3 regions of the Rhizobium sp. BK181 genome follow, and region 3 is predicted to be linked to each of the others. Evidence: predicted binding sites of a transcription regulator. Region 3 holds the regulator's gene; each other region holds the start of a gene.

Region 1 (7,451 bases), on a different contig from region 3:
TTCCAAAGCAGCGGCGGTTCATATCCTTCCAAAGCAAAGATACCCGCGGAGGTTCCGCGCATCCGTTGCGAACCGCACAGGTGGTTAAAGTCAATGCCGGGTGGTCTCAAACAATCCCCGCGCACTTCGCACCAACAATGCCAGTTGCGCCGGATCGTGCACTCCCTCCCGATAGAGCTTTACGAGGATCGCAGCTATGCGGTCCGCTTCTTCCGACCCCCTTTCGACACCACCTTCCAAAAGAACCTGGTTGAACACCGGCTGACAGGAGGCGAGATCCCGGGCATCAAACGAATTTGGCTTTCGAACATCAATCGTCTTCATGGCTTCTTGCGACGGGAGCGTCGCGATCGCGACGCTCCCGCTCCCATTTACGCGACTTGCTTCTCGGCGTCGATCTGCAGCGAGTGAGGCGCAGTTTCTGCGCCGATCGCAATCTTGCGCGGCTTCATGGCCTCGGGAATTTCTCGCTTCAGGTCTATGCTGAGGAGACCATTTGTCAGCGTTGCATTTTCAACGCGAACGTGATCGGCAAGCTCGAAGCGTCGTTCGAAGGCGCGGCCAGCGATCCCCCGGTGGAGGTATTCGCCGCCACTGTCTTCCGCCTTCTGACCCTTCACCACGAGAACATTGCGTTCCTGCGTGATGTCGAGATCACCATCGGAAAAGCCAGCGACCGCCATCTGGATCCGGTAGCCATCCTCGTCCGTCTTCAGGATGTCATATGGCGGCCAGGTTTCTATCCCCTGAACGCGCTGAGAGTTGGCAAGAAGATTGAACACCCTGTCAAAGCCGATGCTGGATCGGAAAAGCGGTGTAAAGTCGAGTTCGTTTCTCATAACCAAAACCTCCGTAAAGCGAGTTGGAATGGAGACGCGCAAGTCGGGCGCCTCCGACGCTGCCAGCCCCTTTCAGGCGGCCGGCGAAAATGATCTGGTTTGGGGGATTTGCAGATTCAAGATGGCTCATAAAAATTTTTTTAACAGCGGCCAGCCCGACCTCTTGAACGATGAAATCGTTGAAACAATCTCAGTTCTGCCTGGAGATTTTCACTCCCTTGATGAAGGTTTTTAGGAGAAACTAAGATGACGACTGAAAGGAACGATCAACTCAACCCTCGTGCCTCGGAGAAGCCGGGCACAAATCGGATCCTTGACAGGAAACAGTCCTATGATCACCCGCGCGACATCCTCGCAACCGCGCTATGCGACAGCGAAAAGCGGGCCATCCTTGCTTCCTGGGCTTCCGATCTCTTTGCTGTCGACTCCTCGCCACAACTGCGGCGCCCACCGGGGGTCAGGAAACCTGTGCGCTATGACGACATCCTCAAGGCTCTCAAGGCCCTCGATGACGGCGAGGTTCCTTCAGTGGCCAGACCCGAAGCTTATTACCGCTGATTTCGGAGGCCATCATGATCGTGAAGCCAAATGCGATGGCGGCTGGAAACGGTCCCCATGTCGATGAGATCGGCGGCCGAATGATTGTCGCGTCCCGCTATGCGGATTGCCTGTACCGTCTTGCCCGACAAGCGTACCGGTTTGATATGGCCGACCTTGGCGCCAAGCTAAATAATGTCGCTCGAGCAATCGAGGCCATGGCGCACCGGATCGGCGTCGACCAGCGTGGAGTCGTTGTCCTAGGACGGGCAAGCCGCCTCATCGGCGCGGTAGAAGCAATCGTCGAAAAAACGTCCAAGAGGACCTTCCTTCACTAGAGCACTGGTAGTTAGGGGCGGCGCAAGATATTGAAGGCCGCCCTTTCCTGAGGCGCAAGGCAAATCGATCGCGAGGCTAAGGAAGCGCTTCAGCCTCTCCAACGCAGCGAAGCTGCCGATGGTGGCGGTTCTACGTGAACCCTAGTGGATGGCGTGACTGCGCATGCGGTGAGGGTGGACGGCCTCGAACTGGCGGACGAGTTCCCTCGCCTGTTTCATGACATGGAAAGGAGTATGACTTTCGTCGCGGGCCAGCTCATCGGCGCTGATGAAGATCGCATCGGCCATGTTCTTCGAGACCATCGCGAACTTCCGGTTGCCTTCCACCATAGATTCCAGGGCGGTACGATCCAGCTGCCGCGCGATATCGATGAAGATCTCCTCGCGCTCCTCGACACTCAGCGCCCTCATGTCGCCTTCTGTATTCATGCTTGTCTCACTCCATTGACGTGAAGCCGCGCGGCCTCCCGTGAAAACCGCGGCCACAACCTAGGAACCGAGAATTTACAGATCAAGAGGGCGGCTGGCACTCGTTGGACATGAGTGCCAAAATTTTTTCGAGACCATCTTGAAAGCCGAAAAATAGCAAAATAAATTTTTGCCGCGAGGTGCTCTTCGAGCCCTCGCACCCGCCCGGACTGGCCATCCGGTCCGGCAAGGGTTTCAAAACATGATCGTTTGTCCAAGGAGGAAAACATGTCATTCCGTCCACTGCATGACCGTGTCCTGGTCCGCCGTGTCGAGTCTGAAGAAAGGACCAGGGGCGGCATTATCATCCCCGACACAGCCAAGGAAAAGCCCCAGGAGGGAGAAGTGGTCGCCGTTGGCACCGGCGCTCGCAACGAGGCAGGTCAAATTCAGGCACTCGACGTAAAAGCGGGGGATCGCATCCTGTTTGGCAAGTGGTCCGGCACCGAGATCAAGATCAACGGAGAAGACCTTCTGATCATGAAAGAAAGCGACGTTTTGGGAATTATCGAAATTCACAGCGAGCAGAAGCAGGCCGCTTAAGGCGCAGTTGGGTCAATTGCTATCTGGGAGTTAGAAAGATGGCTGCAAAGGAAATCAAGTTCAGCACTGATGCGCGCACCCGCATGCTGCGCGGCGTCGATACACTTGCAGACGCTGTCAAGGTGACCCTTGGTCCCAAGGGACGCAACGTCGTCATCTCCAAGTCGTTCGGCGCGCCCCGCATCACCAAGGATGGGGTAACGGTTGCCAAGGAAATCGAACTGGAAGACAAGTTCGAGAACATGGGCGCGCAAATGCTGCGTGAGGTAGCATCAAAGACGAACGATCTGGCGGGAGACGGAACGACGACCGCAACCGTTCTCGCACAGGCCATCGTTCGCGAGGGCGCCAAGGCTGTCGCCTCCGGCATGAACCCGATGGATCTAAAACGCGGCATTGATCTGGCTGTCGATGCGGTGGTCAATGAGTTGAAGACCAACGCGCGAAAGATATCCAACAACTCGGAAATCGCTCAGGTCGGAACCATTTCCGCCAACGGCGATTCCGAAGTCGGTCGCTTCCTCGCAGAGGCAATGCAGAAGGTCGGTAACGAAGGTGTCATTACCGTTGAGGAAGCCAAGACTGCCGATACCGAACTCGAGGTCGTCGAGGGAATGCAGTTCGACCGCGGTTATCTCAGCCCCTATTTCGTCACCAACCCTGAGAAGATGCGTGTTGAGTTCGAGGAGCCTTACATCCTCATTCACGAGAAGAAGCTGTCGAACCTGCAGTCCCTGCTCCCGGTCCTCGAAGCCGTCGTACAGTCGGGCAAGCCGCTCCTTGTGATCGCTGAAGACGTTGAAGGTGAAGCTCTTGCGACACTCGTCGTCAACAAGCTGCGCGGCGGTCTGAAGATCGCTGCCGTCAAGGCTCCGGGCTTCGGCGATCGCCGCAAGGCCATGCTTGAGGATATCGCGATCCTCACCGGCGGAACGGCGGTTTCGGAGGATCTTGGTATCAAGCTGGAGAACGTCACCCTGAACATGCTTGGTCGTGCGAAAAAGGTCACCATCGAGAAGGAGAACACGACGATCATCGACGGCGTCGGATCAAAAGCCGAGATCGATGGGCGCGTCGCACAGATCAGGGCTCAGATCGAGGAAACGACCTCCGACTACGACCGGGAAAAGCTGCAGGAACGCCTTGCAAAGCTTGCCGGTGGCGTTGCCGTCATTCGTGTTGGCGGTTCGACAGAGGTAGAGGTCAAGGAGAAGAAGGACCGCGTAGACGATGCTCTTCACGCGACTCGTGCCGCAGTTGAAGAAGGAATTCTTCCCGGCGGTGGCGTTGCACTGCTGCGCGCCGTCAAGGCTCTCGAGGGCCTTGAGACGGACAACCGCGACCAGCGCGTGGGGGTCGATATTATCCGGCGTGCCATCGAGGCTCCCGTCCGGCAGATCGCAGAAAACGCTGGCGCCGAGGGTTCGGTCATCGTCGGAAAACTCCGCGAACAGACGGGCTTCTCCTTCGGCTGGAACGCACAGACGGGCGAGTTCGGCGACCTCTATGGCCAAGGCGTGATTGATCCGGTCAAGGTTGTCCGCACCGCGCTTGAGGATGCCGCTTCGGTTGCGGGCCTGTTGATTACGACAGAGGCAATGATTGCCGAGAAGCCAAAGGATGAAGCCGCTCCAGCGCTGCCCGCAGGCGCCGGAATGGGCTTCTAGGAGAGCTGCTCATGCCGTCGTTAGGCGAGCGTCCTGGAGGAAGGAATGACGACGCGTCTTCTGACTAGAGAAGAACTCCGCCTTTGTGTAGATGCCGTAAAGACGGTCGCACGCGAACGCGGGGTGGAAAAGGATGGGGCTGCGGTGGCCAGGATCATGGCAACCGTTGCCGATCTTTTCAACAAAGGCATGCGCACGCATGAGGATCTGGTAGCGGCCATGAAGGCCGAAACCACCATATGATCGGGAGCGCCCGGGAAATTGTCGGGCGCTTCCACCTGAAAATTTTCATAGCCACTGAAGGTTTTTGGGACAGACGAAATGAACATGAACGGCACCAATTGGATAAGTCGCAACGTGCTGACTGATGCGCTTTCGGCCTCCTACATCCTGGACCATTACCGCTCCATTATCACCAAAAAAAAGATAGAGGTTCCTTTCAAGGCGCAGAAATTGTCGCAAAAGGCCTGCAAGCCTGGTGTTCACTGGCCCGCGGCTCGCCCCCGCCATCCGGCAAAAGCGACCTCCAAATGCGAGGGTCGATCCCGTTAATCGACAATGGTACCCTCGGCCGACAGCTTTCGAAGCTTGGTCCTGGAAGGTATGATAGGCCAACATTCGACGGGGGCCTTGTGTCGACGACCGCTGGCTTGATCCTTGCCGTTTTCATCGCGATCGACCCCAGTTCAGCGTTCGCCCACGGCGGTGGGGTGGGAAATGGAACAATATGGGATTGGCAACGCTTGCCTTGCAGGAGCGCAACGTCATTGGCGGCAAGCTGCCGAGCGACAATTAGCACCGAGAGAAGCTGAAGCGGAGCATGGAGAGAAAAGGTTGCACGGCTGAAGTCGATTGAGGCCCGCCGCCAATCAGCCGGCTGCCCGGCGGATTTGGCTCCTCGAACGTCAGTCTGGTTACTGCTCGTGTTTTAGTCGCTCGATCGCTTCGTCGGCGTCCTCTTCGAGAAACTTGATGCGGGTCCAGAGCTGTTTTGGATTGACCTGGTGGAGCCTTGCAAGCTCCAGGACAGAGACATCGGCGCCCCGCGATCTCACCAGAATGTTCTCATAAGCCGCCGGCTTGCGTTTGGACGCCCATATGCAGTTGGCTGGCTCAAAGTCTCCCGTATTTTTGAGACGGCCGAGCACCGTACCGGGAGGACGCTCACCCATGTCTTCAAGGAAAAGCTGAAAATGAAGCCCAGCGCGGGCACAGTTTGACACCTGCCCCACCGAACTTCCCGTAAAGCGGATCGGCTCTGTTTTCACATCGGCTTTTCACCTGCGTGTACGCACGTCTCGTCGGAGTGACTTTATGGCCAACCGCGTGTCCATGAACCAGGGATCGCTCCCGGTTGCGTTCTGCGCGCAGGCATCCGCAACTTTTGCTGTCTCCCTTTTTTACGGCAAAAAGAAACATAGAACGCTCGTTGCCGCAATCGCACCGAAAGATCCAGCGCTTGTGACGGCCAGGCACGCTATCGGGACGGAGCCCTGTCAGGCGGCCGTATCTTTGACCGGTAATATCGTCAGCGCGTGGCATTCCCTTCCATTCCTGTGTTCTCAACCGACAAAAGCATCACGAGGTGGCTTTCAATGCCCGCCGGACGGAGGACAGAGAGCTTGCTCTCAGGAATTGATGCGACCCGGGGCAATGCCCCTTGCGCCGGGCCCCACCCATTCAGCGGTGTTGGTCCGTGCAGCAGGCTGCCCAGCGCTGACTGTTCGCACCACCGCAAACTCAGGCGTCGTCAACAGGTGGAGTTCCCTGCGATGACCTGGAAGATATCATCATCTCGACGGGGTCGGGGTTTCGCTTTTGAGAGCAGACGGTATTGTTTCCTGTCGTCGGCCGGCCGTAACAGCTTTTACACGCTCGCTGATCCCGAGACGATACCTTTCCTGCGATGCCTATCGACTCAAAACGCTCTATCGGAAAACGATTGACAGAAACCATCATGAGAAAAAAACGCGGGCGTGCGATTTTCTCCCCCTGCCGGCGTTCCGAAGAATCTGGGACGCCCTGGGCCACGTCGAGGGCGGCGTGAATCGCGGCCAAGATTGCCCGATTGAAAGTTAACAGTCCGCGAATTAGTTCCTTCAACTTTGAAATGTAATAAACTTCAAGCGGTTACCAAGTATCTTTGGCACATTTCAACCGCCGTCGCCTATTGTCACATCAACAACAAAGGAGAGGCGTTATGCGTAACTGTGTCGTAGCTGGGATGTTCGTATTGATGGCTGGAGGCGCGTCGGCATCGGAATTAATGTCGCCTGCTTACATTCAGCAGGCTTCCGGTACGTCGGGCTCCTACTCGTCCACCGCGTCCCTCCTTGAGCCCGCTTACGGAGCAGCAAAGCTGCTAACCGCCCTGCCCTCTGCTCCGTCGTCGGGCAACCTCGCCAGCGCGATTCAAGTCGGTGTGTTGAATTCGGCGACGATCGATCAGACAGGCTCCGGCAACGTCGGACTGATCATGCAGTCTGGCTCGATGAACACCGCGTCCATCGAGCAGTTCGGTGGCGGACATCGCGCGGTCGTCGTGCAACAGGGCCGCAACAACGTGGCAGTTATCCGCCAACGCTGATTAGTTGCCCGTACCGCTATTGTTGTTGGTGTCAGGCAGCGTTGTGCTAGGCGTCTCGGTCGTGCTTCCGAAGTCCGGAAAATCGATCGAGAAGCTCGGGCTGGAAGAGCCTTCGGCAGCCTTACCTTGTGCACTTGCCTGCGACAGCAGCCAGCTTCCGTTCTGCGGGTTGCCCCCGAAGGAAGGGTTGATCGGCTGGTAGTTAAGCTGTGAGGCGGCCGCGAAGGAAACGGACGAACACACGAATGCTCCGACCAGCAGCACCTTGGAAACACGCATAAAATTTCTCCGCTTCTCGGTGATGAATACTAATCAATTCTTGGGGAAGACATACATTCTTCCCGGGACAACCACAACGGTTGCGTTCTTTATTCCGTTCAAACCTGTGGGCATCAGGTAGCGACCGCTTTGGGGCGTCTGCAGAGCGACCACCGTGGTGTTCTGGGCGTTGCGAACGTCGAGAGCTCCGGCA
Region 2 (7,451 bases), 470 kb from region 3:
TTAGCAATTTTGAACAAATTTTTCCCCAGCTTAGGTACAGCTTCCCCCGCTGCACGTCCGGCAAGAATGGGCAGGTTCATGCTGCGCCGCGCATCATGCTCGGCCACCTGCGAAATGGGGTCTGGATGTCGGCACTTCTACCGGAGCCGCTTCCAATTTCGCGGGAAAACGCACAACTTCTGATGTATTTTCGGGAGGGGTTTTTCCCGAGCTCGCCCTCGCGTTCCCGTGGTCGGCAGCGAATTGGATCGCGACCGTCGGCGGATGAACGCGCGCCGAATGCAGCGCGGATTTATAGGCGCTTTTATGCAAACGGCAATCTGCTTTTTGCATAGTGCCGGTCTCCACTGTGAGTGGAAAAACGGCAGGAAAGCTATTCGAGGGGCACAGAAAGCACCAAAGATGGACAATTTTCTGGGGTGTAAGCGGTTTCACCTGCCATTTGTGTGAAAAACATGCACGAAATTGCGTCAGCGCGGAAAGCAGTCCGCGGTAGAAAAAATGCAAGCGCGCAAGCCTTGCGAAAGCCTCGATTGACGCGAGGCATGCTCACATCGCTGCTTAAACGTTTCATCTGAGGATTGGAAAAACGAACACAATTGCTGTTCGGCGAATCGCACGCCGAAACGAAAAGGGCGGTCCGAAGACCGCCCTTCCTGTTCCGGGGAAACCGGAGATAGATCGGTGAAGCTTTATGGACGCTTCAACGATAGGCTTGCGCCTATCACATCATGTCCATGCCGCCCATGCCGCCCATGCCGCCAGGCATGCCGCCAGGAGCATCCTTCTTCGGCAGCTCGGCGATCATGGCTTCGGTGGTGATCAGCAGCGAAGCAACCGAAGCTGCGTTCTGCAGAGCCGTACGAACAACCTTGACCGGGTCGACGATGCCCATGGCGATCATGTCGCCATATTCGGACGTCTGGGCGTTGTAGCCGTAGTTGTCTTCGTTCTTGTCGAGGACCTTGCCGACAACGATCGAAGCTTCGTCGCCTGCGTTTTCAGCGATCTGGCGAACCAGAGCCTGCAGGGCGCGGCGAACGATGTTGATGCCAGCTTCCTGGTCGTCGTTTGCACCCTTTGCAGCGATCTTCGTGGAAGAACGGAGCAGGGCGATACCGCCGCCGGGGACGATGCCTTCCTGAACAGCAGCGCGCGTTGCGTTGAGCGCGTCGTCGATGCGGTCCTTCTTTTCCTTGACTTCGACTTCCGTGGAGCCGCCAACGCGGATGACGGCAACGCCGCCAGCGAGCTTGGCAAGGCGTTCCTGCAGCTTTTCGCGGTCGTAGTCCGAAGTGGTTTCTTCGATCTGAGCCTTGATCTGTGCAACGCGGCCTTCGATGTCGGACTTGGCGCCAGCGCCGTCGACAATCGTGGTGTTTTCCTTGGAGATCGAAACCTTCTTCGAACGGCCGAGCATGTCGAGCGTTACGGATTCGAGCTTGATGCCGAGGTCTTCGGAGATGACGGTGCCGCCCGTGAGGATAGCGATGTCTTCGAGCATGGCCTTGCGGCGATCGCCGAAGCCAGGAGCCTTGACAGCAGCGATCTTCAGGCCGCCGCGCAGCTTGTTGACGACGAGCGTAGCAAGCGCTTCGCCTTCGACGTCTTCAGCGATGATGAGGAGCGGCTTGCCGGTCTGAACGACAGCTTCGAGAACCGGCAGCATGGCCTGGAGGTTCGAGAGCTTCTTCTCGTGCAGGAGGATGAAGGCGTCTTCGAGGTCCGCAATCATCTTTTCCGGGTTGGTCACGAAGTACGGGCTGAGGTAGCCGCGGTCGAACTGCATGCCTTCGACGACTTCGAGTTCGGTTTCAGCGGTCTTGGCTTCTTCGACGGTGATGACACCTTCGTTGCCGACCTTCTGCATGGCCTCGGCAATATCGAGACCGACCTGCTTTTCGCCGTTTGCGGAGATCGTGCCGACCTGTGCGACTTCTTCCGACGTGTTGATCTTCTTGGCCTTGGCCTGGAGATCCTTGACGACTTCAGCGACAGCGAGGTCGATGCCGCGCTTCAGGTCCATCGGGTTCATGCCGGCAGCAACTGCCTTGGCGCCTTCGCGAACGATCGCCTGGGCCAGAACTGTTGCAGTCGTCGTGCCGTCGCCGGCGATGTCGTTGGTCTTCGAAGCAACTTCGCGGACCATCTGGGCGCCCATGTTTTCGAACTTGTCTTCGAGTTCGATTTCCTTGGCGACCGAAACGCCGTCCTTGGTGATGCGCGGAGCGCCGAAGGACTTGTCGATGATGACGTTACGACCCTTCGGGCCGAGCGTTACCTTCACTGCGTCAGCGAGAATGTCGACGCCCTTGAGCATCTTTTCGCGCGCTGTGCGGCCAAACTTGATTTCTTTAGCTGCCATGATTGAAACTCCTGAATTCGAGTTGTCCGGGCTTTGGGCCCGTGGCTAAAATCGGAAAGGGAAAACGGCTGATTAGCCGATGATGCCCATGATGTCGGCTTCCTTCATGATCAGAAGGTCTTCGCCGTTGATCTTGACTTCGGTGCCGGACCACTTGCCGAACAGAACGCGATCGCCAGCCTTGACGTCGAGAGCGACGACCTTGCCGGACTCGTCACGAGCGCCGGAACCGACGGCGACGATTTCGCCTTCCTGCGGCTTTTCCTTGGCGGTGTCCGGAATGATGATGCCGCCCTTGGTCTTTTCTTCGGACTCAACGCGGCGAACGACGACGCGATCGTGAAGGGGGCGGAAGTTGGTGCTTGCCATTGTCTAATCCCTCGATCAAATGACACTCGCAGGCCGAGAGCGGCCCGCACGGATGGGTGTTAGCACTCGCCATTGGGGAGTGCTAGCGAGGCAGCATTTAGGAGTGGCCCATCGGGGAGTCAAGGACGGCCTGAATTTTTCTTCGCCGTCGTCTCAAGCAGGCTTAACAGCATATCCTTGTCGGAAGTGCGACAGGCCGTGCGCTGACCACCGTTCCCTAAGCTTCTTTCCTCGAAAGAGATCACTGCCGCCCACCTGTCGCTAGGATTGTCGTAAAGGCGTGCCAATGATATCGAGCGCCTTGGGGCAAGAGGGGCGGCAACCGTGAATAAGGCAATCGCGGCAGAAGACATCGTGGCGGCACCAACGCTGCGAGAGGCGGTTCGCGTCTGGGCGTGGATCGGCTGCCTGAGCTTCGGCGGGCCGGCCGGTCAGATCGCCCTCATGCACAAGACCATTGTCGACGAGAAGCGCTGGATCTCTGAGGAACGCTTCCTGCACGCGCTTAATTTCTGCATGCTGCTGCCCGGCCCCGAAGCCCAGCAACTGGCCACATATATCGGCTGGCTGATGCACGGTGTCCGTGGCGGGCTGATTGCCGGCCTGCTGTTCATACTGCCGGGCTTTCTGCTCATCCTGATCCTGTCGAGCCTTTACGCCGTCTTTCAGGAAGCGGCCTGGCTTCCCGCGCTTTTCTTCGGAGTGAAAGCAGCGGTCCTGGCCATCGTCATCGAGGCCTTGCTCCGGGTGAGCCGCCGGGCTCTGAAGGAGCGCTTTCACTACTATGTCGCCGGGGCCTCGTTCCTGGCGCTTTTCATGCTGAACCTGCCGTTTCCTCTCATCATTGTCCTCGCCGGAGCAGCAGGACTGCTGTGGATGAAGTATCGCCAGCGTGGGTTGGCAACGCCGATGCCGCAAACCGCCCGCCGCGAACGACTTCCTGCAGTCACGCCGCATGCGATCGCAAGGCCGCTCGTGGTATTGGTGTTCTGGATCCTCGTCTGGCAGTCACCGCTCTTCTTCATTCGTGGCCTCGACGCGCCGATGGACCTGATCGCCGAAACGTTGAGCGGCGAAACCAATGTATTCGGCGCCGTCTTCATCTTCTTCTCCAAGATGGCCGTCATCACTTTCGGAGGCGCATACGCCGTCCTTTCCTATGTCGCGCAGGTTGCCGTCGGCCACTACGCGTGGCTTCAGCCCGGCGAGATGCTCGATGGACTGGCCCTTGCCGAGACGACGCCTGGGCCGCTTGTCCTCGTCCTCTGTTTCGTCGGTTTCCTCGCTGGCTATCGCAATCCCATTGCGATGGCGCCCCTTGCCGGTGGCGTTCTCGGCGCCTTCCTCGCTGCCTGGGCGACGTTCGTGCCGAGCTTCATCTGGATTTTCGCCGGGGCTCCCTACATCGAGAAGCTGCGCAACAACGAGAAGCTCTCTGCCGCCCTTTCGGCGATTACGGCTGCGGTCGTCGGCGTCATTCTCAATCTTGCGCTCTGGTTCGGCCTGCATGTGCTCTTTGCCGAAGTTGGCCGCGTCGCGCTCTTTTCCGGCAAGACCGGCCTGCCGATCATCAGCGTTGCCTGGCCGCAGTGGGGGACGCTCGATGCCGCCGCGCTCGTGATCTTCTTGCTGGCGTCCGTTCTGCTGTTTCGCTTCAAGAAGGGCATCCTGACGGTGATTGGCATATCCACCGCCGCAGGCCTGTTGGCCAAGGCTGCCGCCGCCGTCCTCTAGTCGGCTCGTTTCGGTTTTTTGCAGCCGCAGCGCAAAATGCCTTGCCATCCCGGCAGGCCTTTGCGATGTCACCCGTGACTTAACGACATCGGGACATCGGAATGGCCAAGCGGATCGAAAACTTTGCGGAAATCACCAGCCAGTATGACGCGGTGTTCTGCGATGTCTGGGGTGTCTTGCACAATGGCGTCGATCCGTTCCCGAAGGCGGCTGCCGCGCTGGAAGCGGCCCGCGGCGAGGGGTTGACTGTTGTTCTCATCACAAATTCGCCGCGCATTGCTCCGCAGGTGGTGGAACAACTCCGGCAGATCGGCATCCAGGATGGCGCCTACGATCGGATTGTCACGTCGGGCGATGTCACGCGGGGCCTCATTGCCGAGGGGCCGAAGAAGGTATTCCTGCTCGGGCCGGAGCGCGACCTGGCGATCATCGAGGGGCTTGGCGTGGAGCGCGTCGATGCGGGGGATGCCGACTCCGTTGTCTGCACCGGCTTCTTCGACGACGAAACCGAGACGCCAGAAGACTATAGCGAGATGCTGAAGGCGTTTCAGGCGCGCGGCGTGCCGATGATCTGCGCCAACCCCGACCTGGTTGTCGAGCGCGGCCACAAGATCATCCCCTGCGCCGGCGCGATGGCGGCCTACTACAATCAGCTCGGTGGACAAACCCGCATTGCCGGGAAGCCGCACAAGCCGATCTACGACGCCGTATTGGCTGTTGCCCGCGAAGCCCATGGGGAGTTTCCGAAGGGCCGTGTCCTTGCAATCGGGGACGGAATGCCGACCGATGTTCGTGGTGCTCTCGATTACGGCCTCGACCTCCTCTATATCAGCGGCGGCATCCACGCGAAGGAATACACGCTGAACGGAGAGACGGACGAAGCCATCCTGACGGCCTTTCTGGAGCGCGAAAAAGTATCACCGAAGTGGTGGATGCCTCGTCTCGCATAAAGACCCCAGCACAAGAAAAGCCAGCCGATGACCGTTTTTCACCGCAACGAAACCCGTGAACCACTGCCGGCCCAGCTGCGTGGCGGCGTGGTCGCCATCGGCAACTTCGACGGCGTGCATCGTGGGCATCAGTCCGTGCTGAACCGGGCTTTAGAGATTTCGCGGCATCGCGGCATTCCGGCGCTTGTCCTCACCTTCGAGCCGCATCCGCGTACGGTCTTCCGGCCCGATCAGCCGGTCTTTCGCCTGACGCCTGCGCCGCTCAAGGCTCGGCTTCTCGAAGCGATCGGCTTCAACGCCGTCATTGAATACCCCTTCGACAGGGAGTTTTCGCAGCGTTCGGCCGACGATTTCATCCATTCGATCCTCAAGGACTGGCTTGACGCCTCAGAGGTCGTGACCGGCTTCAACTTTCATTTCGGCCGAGGCCGGGAAGGCGGTCCGGCCTTCCTGATGGAAGCCGGCCAGAAATACGGCTTCGGCGTTACGCTGATCGACGCGTTTCGTGACGAGAATACTGACGTCGTCTCCTCGAGCCATGTGCGCGAATTGCTGAAAGACGGCAATGTCAGCGAGGCAGCGGCGATGCTCGGCTATCACTATACCGTCGAAGCGGAAGTGATCGGCGGCGAGAAGCTAGGGCGCCAGCTCGGCTTCCCGACTGCGAACATGCAGTTGCCGGCCGAAGCCGATCTCAAGGCGGGCATTTACGCCGTTCGCTTCCGTCTTGCTGACGGTACGCTGCACGACGGCGTCGCCAGCTACGGTCGGCGGCCGACGGTCACCGCCAATGGTGCGCCGCTGCTCGAAACCTACCTCTTCGATTTCAGCGGCGACCTGTACGGGCAGATCTGTTCCGTATCCTTCTTCGGCTACCTGCGCCCTGAACTGAAGTTCGACGGCCTCGATCCCCTTGTTGAGCAGATGAATCGAGACAAGGAAGAGGCAAGGGCGCTGCTTACAGGTGTGCAGTCGCTCGGAGAGCTTGATCGCAAGATCTGCTTCGTCTGAGGCTCAAGCGACCTTCGAAAATTGTGGCTCTTTCGGGGCGGCGATGCTTGTCGTGTGCGCTCGCAGGGATATGTCATCTATTTGATAAGACGCGGATTCGCTGCGCCCCCCAGCATCGAAAGGCATTCTTCAAATGGATAAGAGGTTTGGAACGGCGGTCTGCTGGCTGCTCATCATTCCCTATATCGGGCTCCTATGGGTTCCCTTCTACAACTTTCACGACCCTGTCCTCTTCGGCTTCCCCTTCTTCTATTGGTATCAGCTGGCCTGGGTGCCGGTTACCGCCTTTCTAACCTGGATCGCCTACCGGAGCATGCGCGATGACGACTGATCTCAACGCCACCGCGCTTGCCGTTTTCATCTTCTTCTTCGTGCTAGTCACGGTCATGGGCTTCGTCGCCTCCCGCTGGCGCAAGCCGAAAACACTTGACCATCTCGACGAGTGGGGTCTTGGCGGCCGCAGCTTCGGTACCTGGGTCACCTGGTTCCTGGTTGGCGGCGACTTCTATACCGCCTACACCGTCATCGCCGTTCCGGCTTTGGTTTATACTGTCGGCGCCTACGGCTTCTTCGCGCTGCCCTACACCATCGTCGTCTATCCGTTCGTCTTCATGGTCATGCCCGTGCTTTGGAAGCGGGCGAGTGATTTTGGCTACGTGACGGCCGCCGACGTGGTCCACGGCCAGTACGGGTCGCGGGGGCTGGAGCTTGCGGTCGCCGCCACCGGCGTGATTGCCACGATGCCCTATATTGCCCTGCAGCTCGTCGGTATGACGGCAGCCCTGAAGGCGCTCGGTCTCCACGGCGAGGTGCCGCTTGCGATCGCCTTCATTGTGCTCGCGCTCTACACCTATTCGGCGGGCCTGCGGGCACCGGCGCTGATTGCCTTCGTCAAGGACATCATGATCTACATCGTGGTGATCGCCGCCGTGGCGCTGATCCCATCGAAGCTTGGCGGCTATGCCAACGTCTTTGCCGCCGCCGATGCGGCGTTCCAGGCCAAGGGTTCCGGCAGCCTACTT
Region 3 (7,451 bases):
AGCAACTCGCTCGATATTGTAAGGGGGATATCCGTCGCTAGCCTTGGAAAGGCGCTCCAGCGTCTTTTCCATGGCGTCAAAGCCCAGGAGTAGCGGGCTTGCGAAAGGCGTCATGCGGCTCATCGTCTTCAAGTCCTTGATTCAAGCGACCTTGCCGGACCTGAATACAGCATCCGAATGCCTCCAATATGGGAACTGACAGGCGCAGGCGCAAGGCGGATGTCGCGCTCGCACTTGGAAAGCCCCGCAACGGTCCGACCTTGACAAAGCAAGCGCCGCCTCGCATCAAAACGTGCCCGCGCCGGCTGTGCCGATTTGCGACGGAAGCATAAACAAACGGTGCATGCCACGAAGTCGCGCACCATGAGGATGGAACGATCGGAATGGCGGACCCTAGGAAGATCATTATCGACACTGACCCCGGTCAGGACGACGCCGCGGCCATCATGCTGGCATTCGGCAGCCCGGAAGAACTTCAGGTGCTGGGGATCACTACGGTCGCCGGCAACGTTCCGCTGTCCTATACGAGCCGCAACGCGCGCATTGTCTGCGAGCTCTGCGGCCGCACCGATACGAAGGTCTTTGCCGGCGCCGACAAGCCGATCGCGCGCAAGCTTGTCACCGCCGAGCACGTGCACGGCAAGACGGGGCTCGACGGTCCTGTCCTCGATGAGCCGACCATGGCTCTGCAGCCGCAGCATTCCGTGGACTTCATCATCGACACGCTGCGCAGCGAGCCGCAAGGCAGCGTGACGCTCTGTACGCTGGGGCCGCTGACCAACATCGGCTTGGCCTTCCAGAAAGCGCCCGACATCGTCCCGCGTGTCCGTGAACTCGTCATGATGGGCGGCGGCTTCTTTGAAGGCGGCAACATTACGCCGGCCGCCGAGTTCAACATCTACGTGGACCCCGAGGCCGCCGACATCGTCCTTCGCTCCGGCATACCGATCGTGATGATGCCGCTCGACGTCACGCACAAGCTCCTGACCCGCAAGGACCGAGTCAAGCGCATGGCCGATCTCGGCACACGCCCGGCCATCGCCATGGTCGAGATGCTGGAATTCTTCGAGCGCTTCGATGTCGAAAAGTATGGCTCGGACGGCGGCCCGCTGCACGATCCGACCGTAATCGCCTATCTCTTGAAGCCCGAGCTTTTCAAGGGGCGGACCTGCAATGTCGAGATCGAAGTTAAGTCGGAACTGACGGTCGGCATGACCGTTGTCGACTGGTGGCACGTGACCGATCGCAAGCGCAATGTTCAAGTCATGCGCGATGTCGATGCGGACGGCTTCTTCGATCTGCTGATCGAGCGCTTCGCCCGCATCTGATGCCTAGTGCGTTTGAGGGCGCCTGAGAGATCAGGCCCGCGGAAGCGGGCCGATCGGATCAGGCGTCTTTCTGGTCAAAAACCGAATTGGTTTCGGGTTCGACGAGCTTCGGGCCGCCCTTGGCGACACCGACCATGGCCGGACGCAGGACACGCTCGCCAATCGTGTAGCCGGCCTGAACGACCTGAACGACGGTGTTGTTCGGTACTTCGGCATTCGGCACTTCGAACATGGCCTGGTGGAAGTTCGGGTCGAATTTCTGGCCGACCGGCTCCAGCTTGCGGACGCCATGACGCTCGAGCGCCGACAGCATCGAACGCTCGGTCATTTCGACGCCTTCGATCAGCGTTGTCAGGCCAGCATCGGCAGCAGCCTTTGCTTCTTCCGGAACAGCATCGATGGCGCGGCGCAGATTGTCGGAAACAGCCAGCATGTCACGGGCAAAGCCAGCGGCTGCATAGGTCTTCGCGTCCTTGACTTCGCGCTCGGTCCGACGGCGCAGGTTATCCATCTCGGCGGCAAGCCGAAGATAACGGTCGCGCAACTCCGCATTCTCGGTCCTCAGAAGTTCCAGCGGATCGGGCTGTGCGGTGGCTTCGTTCTCGACGTTTGCGGCGGCGTCCGCTGCGGCTTCGGCCGCGGCTGCGTCAGGTCCGTTCTTCGTCGTTTCGTCAGTCATGACGTTCTCCGGTGATTGGTGTCTTTTAGGATGTGCCCGATATCGAGCTTTGGCGGGCAAAAATCAAGTCTGCGTGACCGAAAAGCGCGCGATGTAAGGCAACCGATGCGGGGGATGCGAGAGGGCCAGCTTGACTTGCTCGCGCTAAAGTTCTTTTATTTTAGTGCCGCCTAAACCTTCAGTGCTTCGGCCTCATCCTGGGTCAGGGAGCTGCTACCATGAACGATCAGAAAAGCTATACCGGGCGCTGCTTCTGCGGCACGGTCGAGATTGTTGCGACCGGCGAACCGGTGGCAATGGGATACTGCCACTGCGCCTCCTGCCGGCATTGGTCGGCCGGGCCGGTCAACGCTTTCACGCTCTGGCAGCCCCAGGCGGTCCACGTCACCAAGGGTGGAGAGCACGTCGAGGGCTACCAGAGGTCCGATACCAGCGTTCGGAAATTCTGCGACCGCTGCGGTGGTCATCTCTACACGGAGCACCCGACCTGGGGCGTCACCGACGTTTACGCAGCCCTTCTGCCCGATCTCGATTATGCCCCGGCGTTGCACGTGAACTATCAGGAAAGCGTGTTGCGCATCCGTGATGGCCTGCCAAAATACAAAGATATGCCGGCGGAGATGGGCGGATCGGGCGACACTCTGCCGGAGTAGCCCTTCTACTTCGTGCTGCGCGACAATCGCGTCATCAGCTGAGCGGTGTAATCGACCATCGGAACGATGCGCGAGTAGTTGAGACGCGTCGGCCCTATGACGCCGACGGCGCCGACAATGCGGTCATCGTCGTCCCTGTAGGGCGCGACGATCAACGACGAGCCCGAGAGCGAGAACAGCTTGTTCTCCGAGCCGATGAAAATCCGCACCCCGGGGCCGCTTTCGGCCAGGTTCAGAAGCTCGAGCAAGCTGTCTTTCTTCTCCAGATCGTCGAACAGCATGCGCAGACGGTCAAGATCGTCGGCACCGGCGAGACCGGCCAGCAGATTGGCACGGCCGCGAATGATGAGCTGCGCGGGCTTGCCTTCGTCGGCGCTACCGGACCAGACGGCGATGCCGCGCTCGACGAGATCCTGCGACAGCGTGTCTAGCTCGCGGCGCACATCATCCTTCAGTCGGCTCAACTGATTGCGCAGTTCCGGCAGCGTCTGCCCGGTCATGTGCGCATTGAGAAAGTTTGCGGCCTCGGTCAATTGCGATGACGTGACGCCCGCCGGAAGCTCGATGATCCGGTTTTCCACTTGGTCGTGATCGCCGACGAGCACCGCGAGCGCCTTGGTCGGCTCAAGCCTGATGAATTCGACATGCTTGAGAACCGGATCGCTCTTCGAGGTGATGACCAGTCCGGCGCCGCGCGAAATGCCCGAGAGCATGCGGCTCGCCTCGTTCATCATCAACTCCATCGGATTGTCGCGACTTTCAGCGCGCACCTGCCGATCGATATTGGCGCGATCCTCGGCTGAGAGATCGCCTACCTGCATGAAGGCGTCGACGAAGAAGCGCAGGCCGATCTGCGTCGGCAGACGGCCGGCGCTGACATGCGGCGAATAGATGAGGCCAAGTTCTTCCAGATCGCTCATCACATTGCGCACAGATGCCGGCGACAGCGACATCGGCAGGATGCGCGACAGGTTGCGGGAGCCGAGCGGTTCACCCGTTTCCAGATAGCCCTCTACAATCCGGCGAAAGATTTCCTTAGAGCGTTCATCCAGCGCAGCCACTGCATCTGAAACCGACGTCGATCTGAACTCCATGAAGCCTTGCGTACCCGTGCTGACGATGATCCGACAAAATATAGCCAATCTCCCCGCAGCGGCAAAAGGGAAATTGCAAATGGGCGCTGCCAATCGTAGAAGCTCTCAACACCACAGCACGCATGATCTATCCGAAGGCTGCTCACGTCTTCGGCATGACGATTAGGAGAATAGTATGCGGCCCTCAGGCAGAAAAACCGACCAGATGCGCAAGGTCTCTTTCGAGCGCAATTTCTCCAAGCATGCAGAAGGCTCCTGTCTGGTGAAGTTCGGCGATACGCATGTGCTGTGCACGGCTAGCGTCGAGGAAAAGCCGCCGGCGTGGCTGCGCAACACCGGCAAGGGCTGGGTCACGGCTGAATACGGCATGCTGCCGCGCGCAACCGGCGACCGCATGAAGCGCGAGGCTGCGGCCGGCAAGCAGGGTGGCCGCACACAGGAAATCCAGCGCCTGATCGGCCGGTCGCTGCGCGCCGTCGTCGATCTCAAGGAACTCGGCGAACGCCAGATCACGCTCGACTGCGATGTCATCCAGGCGGACGGCGGCACGCGCACGGCATCGATCACCGGTGCCTGGATTGCGCTCCACGACTGCCTGAAGTGGATGGAGAGCCGCAACATGCTCAAGGTCGAGCGGGTGCTGAAGGACCATGTCGCGGCCATCTCGTGCGGAATCTTCGCCAACCAGTCGGTGCTCGATCTCGACTACCTCGAAGACTCCTCGGCCGAGACCGACGCGAACTTCGTGATGACCGGCACCGGCGGTATCGTCGAAATCCAGGGCACTGCAGAAGGTACGCCCTTCACCGACGAGGAGTTCGCTTCGCTGATGACGCTCGCCAAGGCAGGTATCGCCGAACTCGTCGCAATGCAGAAGCAGGCGATCGCCGGATGAACGACATGCTGGAAGGCATGCTGGAAACGGCGCTCTATGCTGATGATCTCGACAAGGCAGAAGCCTTCTATGAAGGCATCCTCGGCCTTTCGAAGATCTCGCGCGGCGGCAACCGGCATGTCTTCTTTCGTTGCGGTGCCAGCGTTCTGCTGATCTTCAACCCTGACGAAACGATCAAGCCACCCTCGCCCGGCTCCCTGCAGGTGCCGCCGCACGGCACGACAGGCGCGGGACACGCTTGCTTCCGTGTCTCCGGGGAAAATCTCGATGCAATTGCGGCCCGGCTGAAGTCCAACGGCGTTGCCATCGAATCCGAAGTCACCTGGCCGCAAGGCGGCCGCTCGATCTATTTCCGCGATCCGGCGGGCAACAGCCTCGAATGCGCTGAAGCCCGCATCTGGGGCATCGAATAGGACCATCATGCGCAAGCTCGAAACCAAGACCATCGTCGTTGCCAGCCACAATGCCGGTAAGATCCGGGAAATTCAGGACCTGATCGGCCCCTTCGGCTTCACCGCGAAGTCGGCGGCCGAATTGAACTTCGTCGAGCCCGACGAAACGGGTACCACCTTCGAGGAAAACGCAAAGATCAAGGCGCTCGCCTCTGCCGAAGCCTCCGGACTGCCGGCGTTGTCTGACGATTCCGGCCTCGTTATCGATGCGCTCGGCGGCGACCCGGGCGTCTACACCGCCAACTGGGCAGAAAAGCCGGACGGCACCCGCGACTTCGCGATGGCGATGGAAAAGGTCGAGGCGGCGCTGGACAAGGCCGGCGCTTCCAAACTTGAACAACGCGCCGCCCGCTTCGTTAGCGTGCTCTGCCTGGCCTGGCCGGATGGCCATACCGAGCTGTTTCGTGGGGAAGTCGAAGGCGCTGTCGTCTGGCCGCCGCGCGGCAGCCAGGGCTTCGGCTACGATCCGGTCTTTCAACCCGAGGGTTATGACACTACCTTTGGCGAGATGAGCGCGGAAGAAAAGCACGGCTGGAAGCCGGGCGACGCAGAAGCCCTGTCACACCGCGCCCGCGCCTTCAAGATTTTCGTCGAAACCTGCCTGGAAGCCTAAGGGCAAACGTGGACACTTTGGAACAGCCTAACCTGACGCGCTATGCCGCTCTTTTGGCCGATACCGGTGAACCCGGCTTCGGCGTCTACGTGCATTGGCCGTTCTGCGCCGCCAAGTGCCCCTACTGCGATTTCAACAGCCATGTCCGTCACCAGCCGGTGGATCAGGAGCGCTTCACGGCCGCCTTCCTGAAGGAGATGGCGACGGTGCGCCAACTGAGCGGACCGAAGACAGTCACGAGCGTCTTCCTCGGTGGCGGCACGCCCTCGTTGATGAATCCCTCGACGGTTGCTGCCATTCTCGACGGCATCGGCAAGCACTGGCATATGCCAGATGGTATCGAGATCACCATGGAGGCAAACCCCTCCAGCGTCGAAGCGGAGCGTTTCCGCGGCTATCGCGCCGCCGGCGTCAACCGCGTCTCGCTCGGCGTCCAGGCGCTGAATGATCGTGACCTGAAGTTCCTCGGACGACTGCACGACGTTGCCGATGCGCTGAAGGCGATCAAGCTCGCGCGCGACATCTTCCCGCGCATGTCCTTCGATCTGATCTATGCCCGCCCGAACCAGACGGTCGACGAGTGGGAGCGCGAGTTGAAGGAGGCGATCTCCTACGCGGTCGACCATCTCTCGCTCTATCAGCTGACGATCGAAGAGGGCACGCCCTTTTTCGGCCTTCACAAGGCCGGCAAGCTTGTCGTTCCGGATGGCGAACAATCGGCGCTGCTCTACGAGGCGACCCAGGAGATCACGGCCCGCGAAGGGCTGCCTGCCTACGAGGTCTCCAACCACGCCCGCCCAGGTGCCGAGAGCCGTCATAACCTCACCTATTGGCGCTATGGCGACTATGCCGGCATCGGCCCCGGCGCCCACGGACGACTGACACGCGGCTCCATGAAGATCGCAACCGCGACCGAACGCAAGCCTGAAAGCTGGCTCGATCTTGTCGAGCGCGACGCCCACGGCATGCTCGATCAGGAACAGCTCGGCTACGAGGAGCAGGCGGACGAACTGCTGCTGATGGGACTGCGTCTGAAGGAAGGCGTCGATCTCGCCCGCTGGCAGCAGCTTTCGGGCCGCGATCTCGACCCGAAGCGGGAGGAGTTCCTGCTGGAGCACGGCTTCATCGAGCGGATCGGCAATTCCCGGCTTCGCTGCACGCCGTCGGGCATGCTGATCCTCGATTCCGTCGTCGCCGATCTGGCCTGCTAGAGCGGCTGTCTGAAATAGACGACGCGCTGAGTTTCCTCGAAGCCGAGGGCAGCGTGGAAGCGGTGGCTGTCGACATTGTCCAAAAGCGCATCCGACGCAAATTCCGTACAGCCTGACGCCTTGCCGAAGGCGCGCACGGCCTCAAGCAAAGCCCGCCCGATGCCGCCCCGCCGAAACGCCGGTTCGACATGGATGCCCTCGAGGAAGAGAACCGGCGACGATCTGCAGCCGTTAACGTAGTCACGCCGCAAGCAGGCTTCGGCGAAGCCGACCGCCTCGCCATCCGACCGAAAGGCCAGAAAACCGCGGAAATCGGCAGCGTCATCATCGAGCAGCCGCCGCAGGTCCCGGGAATGTTCCTCCATCGACTGGTCCGACCATAAGGCGGCGCGAAGCTTCGCCCACGCGTCGATATTATCGCTCGACGCCCGCTCGATCCTGATCGTATTGCCTGCCTGCTGCTTCATCTCGACGCCCGAAAATTGCGGTCTTCGGGATAGTAGCCATACCCTGCGGGTTTGCAATC

The links. Region 3 encodes HrcA, which represses chaperone genes, less so after heat shock. Its sites were predicted from a motif close to GTTAGCACTCNCNNNNNGNGAGTGCTAAC; they were not measured.
Region 1: groES (co-chaperone GroES) is a predicted target of HrcA. The motif match lies at 2,237-2,265, and genes of this name have one in related genera.
Region 2: groES (co-chaperone GroES) is a predicted target of HrcA. The motif match lies at 2,793-2,821, and genes of this name have one in related genera.

Annotation. Positions count from the first base shown of each region.
Region 1 covers NZ_JACHZA010000025.1:25,066-32,516, forward strand. The annotation lists gene FHT77_RS28725 (hypothetical protein) at 91-324, opposite strand; gene FHT77_RS28730 (Hsp20 family protein) at 372-839, opposite strand; gene FHT77_RS28735 (hypothetical protein) at 868-1,074, shown strand; gene FHT77_RS28740 (hypothetical protein) at 1,086-1,397, shown strand; gene FHT77_RS28745 (hypothetical protein) at 1,412-1,714, shown strand; gene FHT77_RS28750 (hypothetical protein) at 1,856-2,143, opposite strand; gene groES (co-chaperone GroES) at 2,411-2,725, shown strand; gene groL (chaperonin GroEL) at 2,764-4,392, shown strand; gene FHT77_RS28765 (hypothetical protein) at 4,438-4,635, shown strand; gene FHT77_RS28770 (hypothetical protein) at 4,720-4,944, shown strand; gene FHT77_RS28775 (hypothetical protein) at 5,307-5,660, opposite strand; gene FHT77_RS28780 (hypothetical protein) at 6,593-6,979, shown strand; gene FHT77_RS28785 (curli assembly protein CsgF) at 6,980-7,258, opposite strand; gene FHT77_RS28790 (curlin repeat-containing protein) at 7,292-7,451, opposite strand, start outside.
Region 2 covers NZ_JACHZA010000001.1:646,775-654,225, reverse strand. The annotation lists gene FHT77_RS03225 (hypothetical protein) at 1-17, opposite strand, end outside; gene groL (chaperonin GroEL) at 725-2,365, opposite strand; gene groES (co-chaperone GroES) at 2,438-2,734, opposite strand; gene chrA (chromate efflux transporter) at 3,059-4,468, shown strand; gene FHT77_RS03205 (TIGR01459 family HAD-type hydrolase) at 4,570-5,418, shown strand; gene FHT77_RS03200 (bifunctional riboflavin kinase/FAD synthetase) at 5,446-6,429, shown strand; gene FHT77_RS03195 (DUF3311 domain-containing protein) at 6,563-6,760, shown strand; gene mctP (monocarboxylate uptake permease MctP) at 6,750-7,451, shown strand, end outside.
Region 3 covers NZ_JACHZA010000001.1:1,119,830-1,127,280, forward strand. The annotation lists gene FHT77_RS05655 (Hsp20 family protein) at 1-123, opposite strand, end outside; gene FHT77_RS05660 (nucleoside hydrolase) at 384-1,328, shown strand; gene grpE (nucleotide exchange factor GrpE) at 1,387-2,007, opposite strand; gene FHT77_RS05670 (GFA family protein) at 2,226-2,660, shown strand; gene hrcA (heat-inducible transcriptional repressor HrcA) at 2,666-3,754, opposite strand; gene rph (ribonuclease PH) at 3,930-4,649, shown strand; gene FHT77_RS05685 (VOC family protein) at 4,646-5,062, shown strand; gene rdgB (RdgB/HAM1 family non-canonical purine NTP pyrophosphatase) at 5,070-5,714, shown strand; gene hemW (radical SAM family heme chaperone HemW) at 5,723-6,925, shown strand; gene aac(6') (aminoglycoside 6'-N-acetyltransferase) at 6,922-7,392, opposite strand.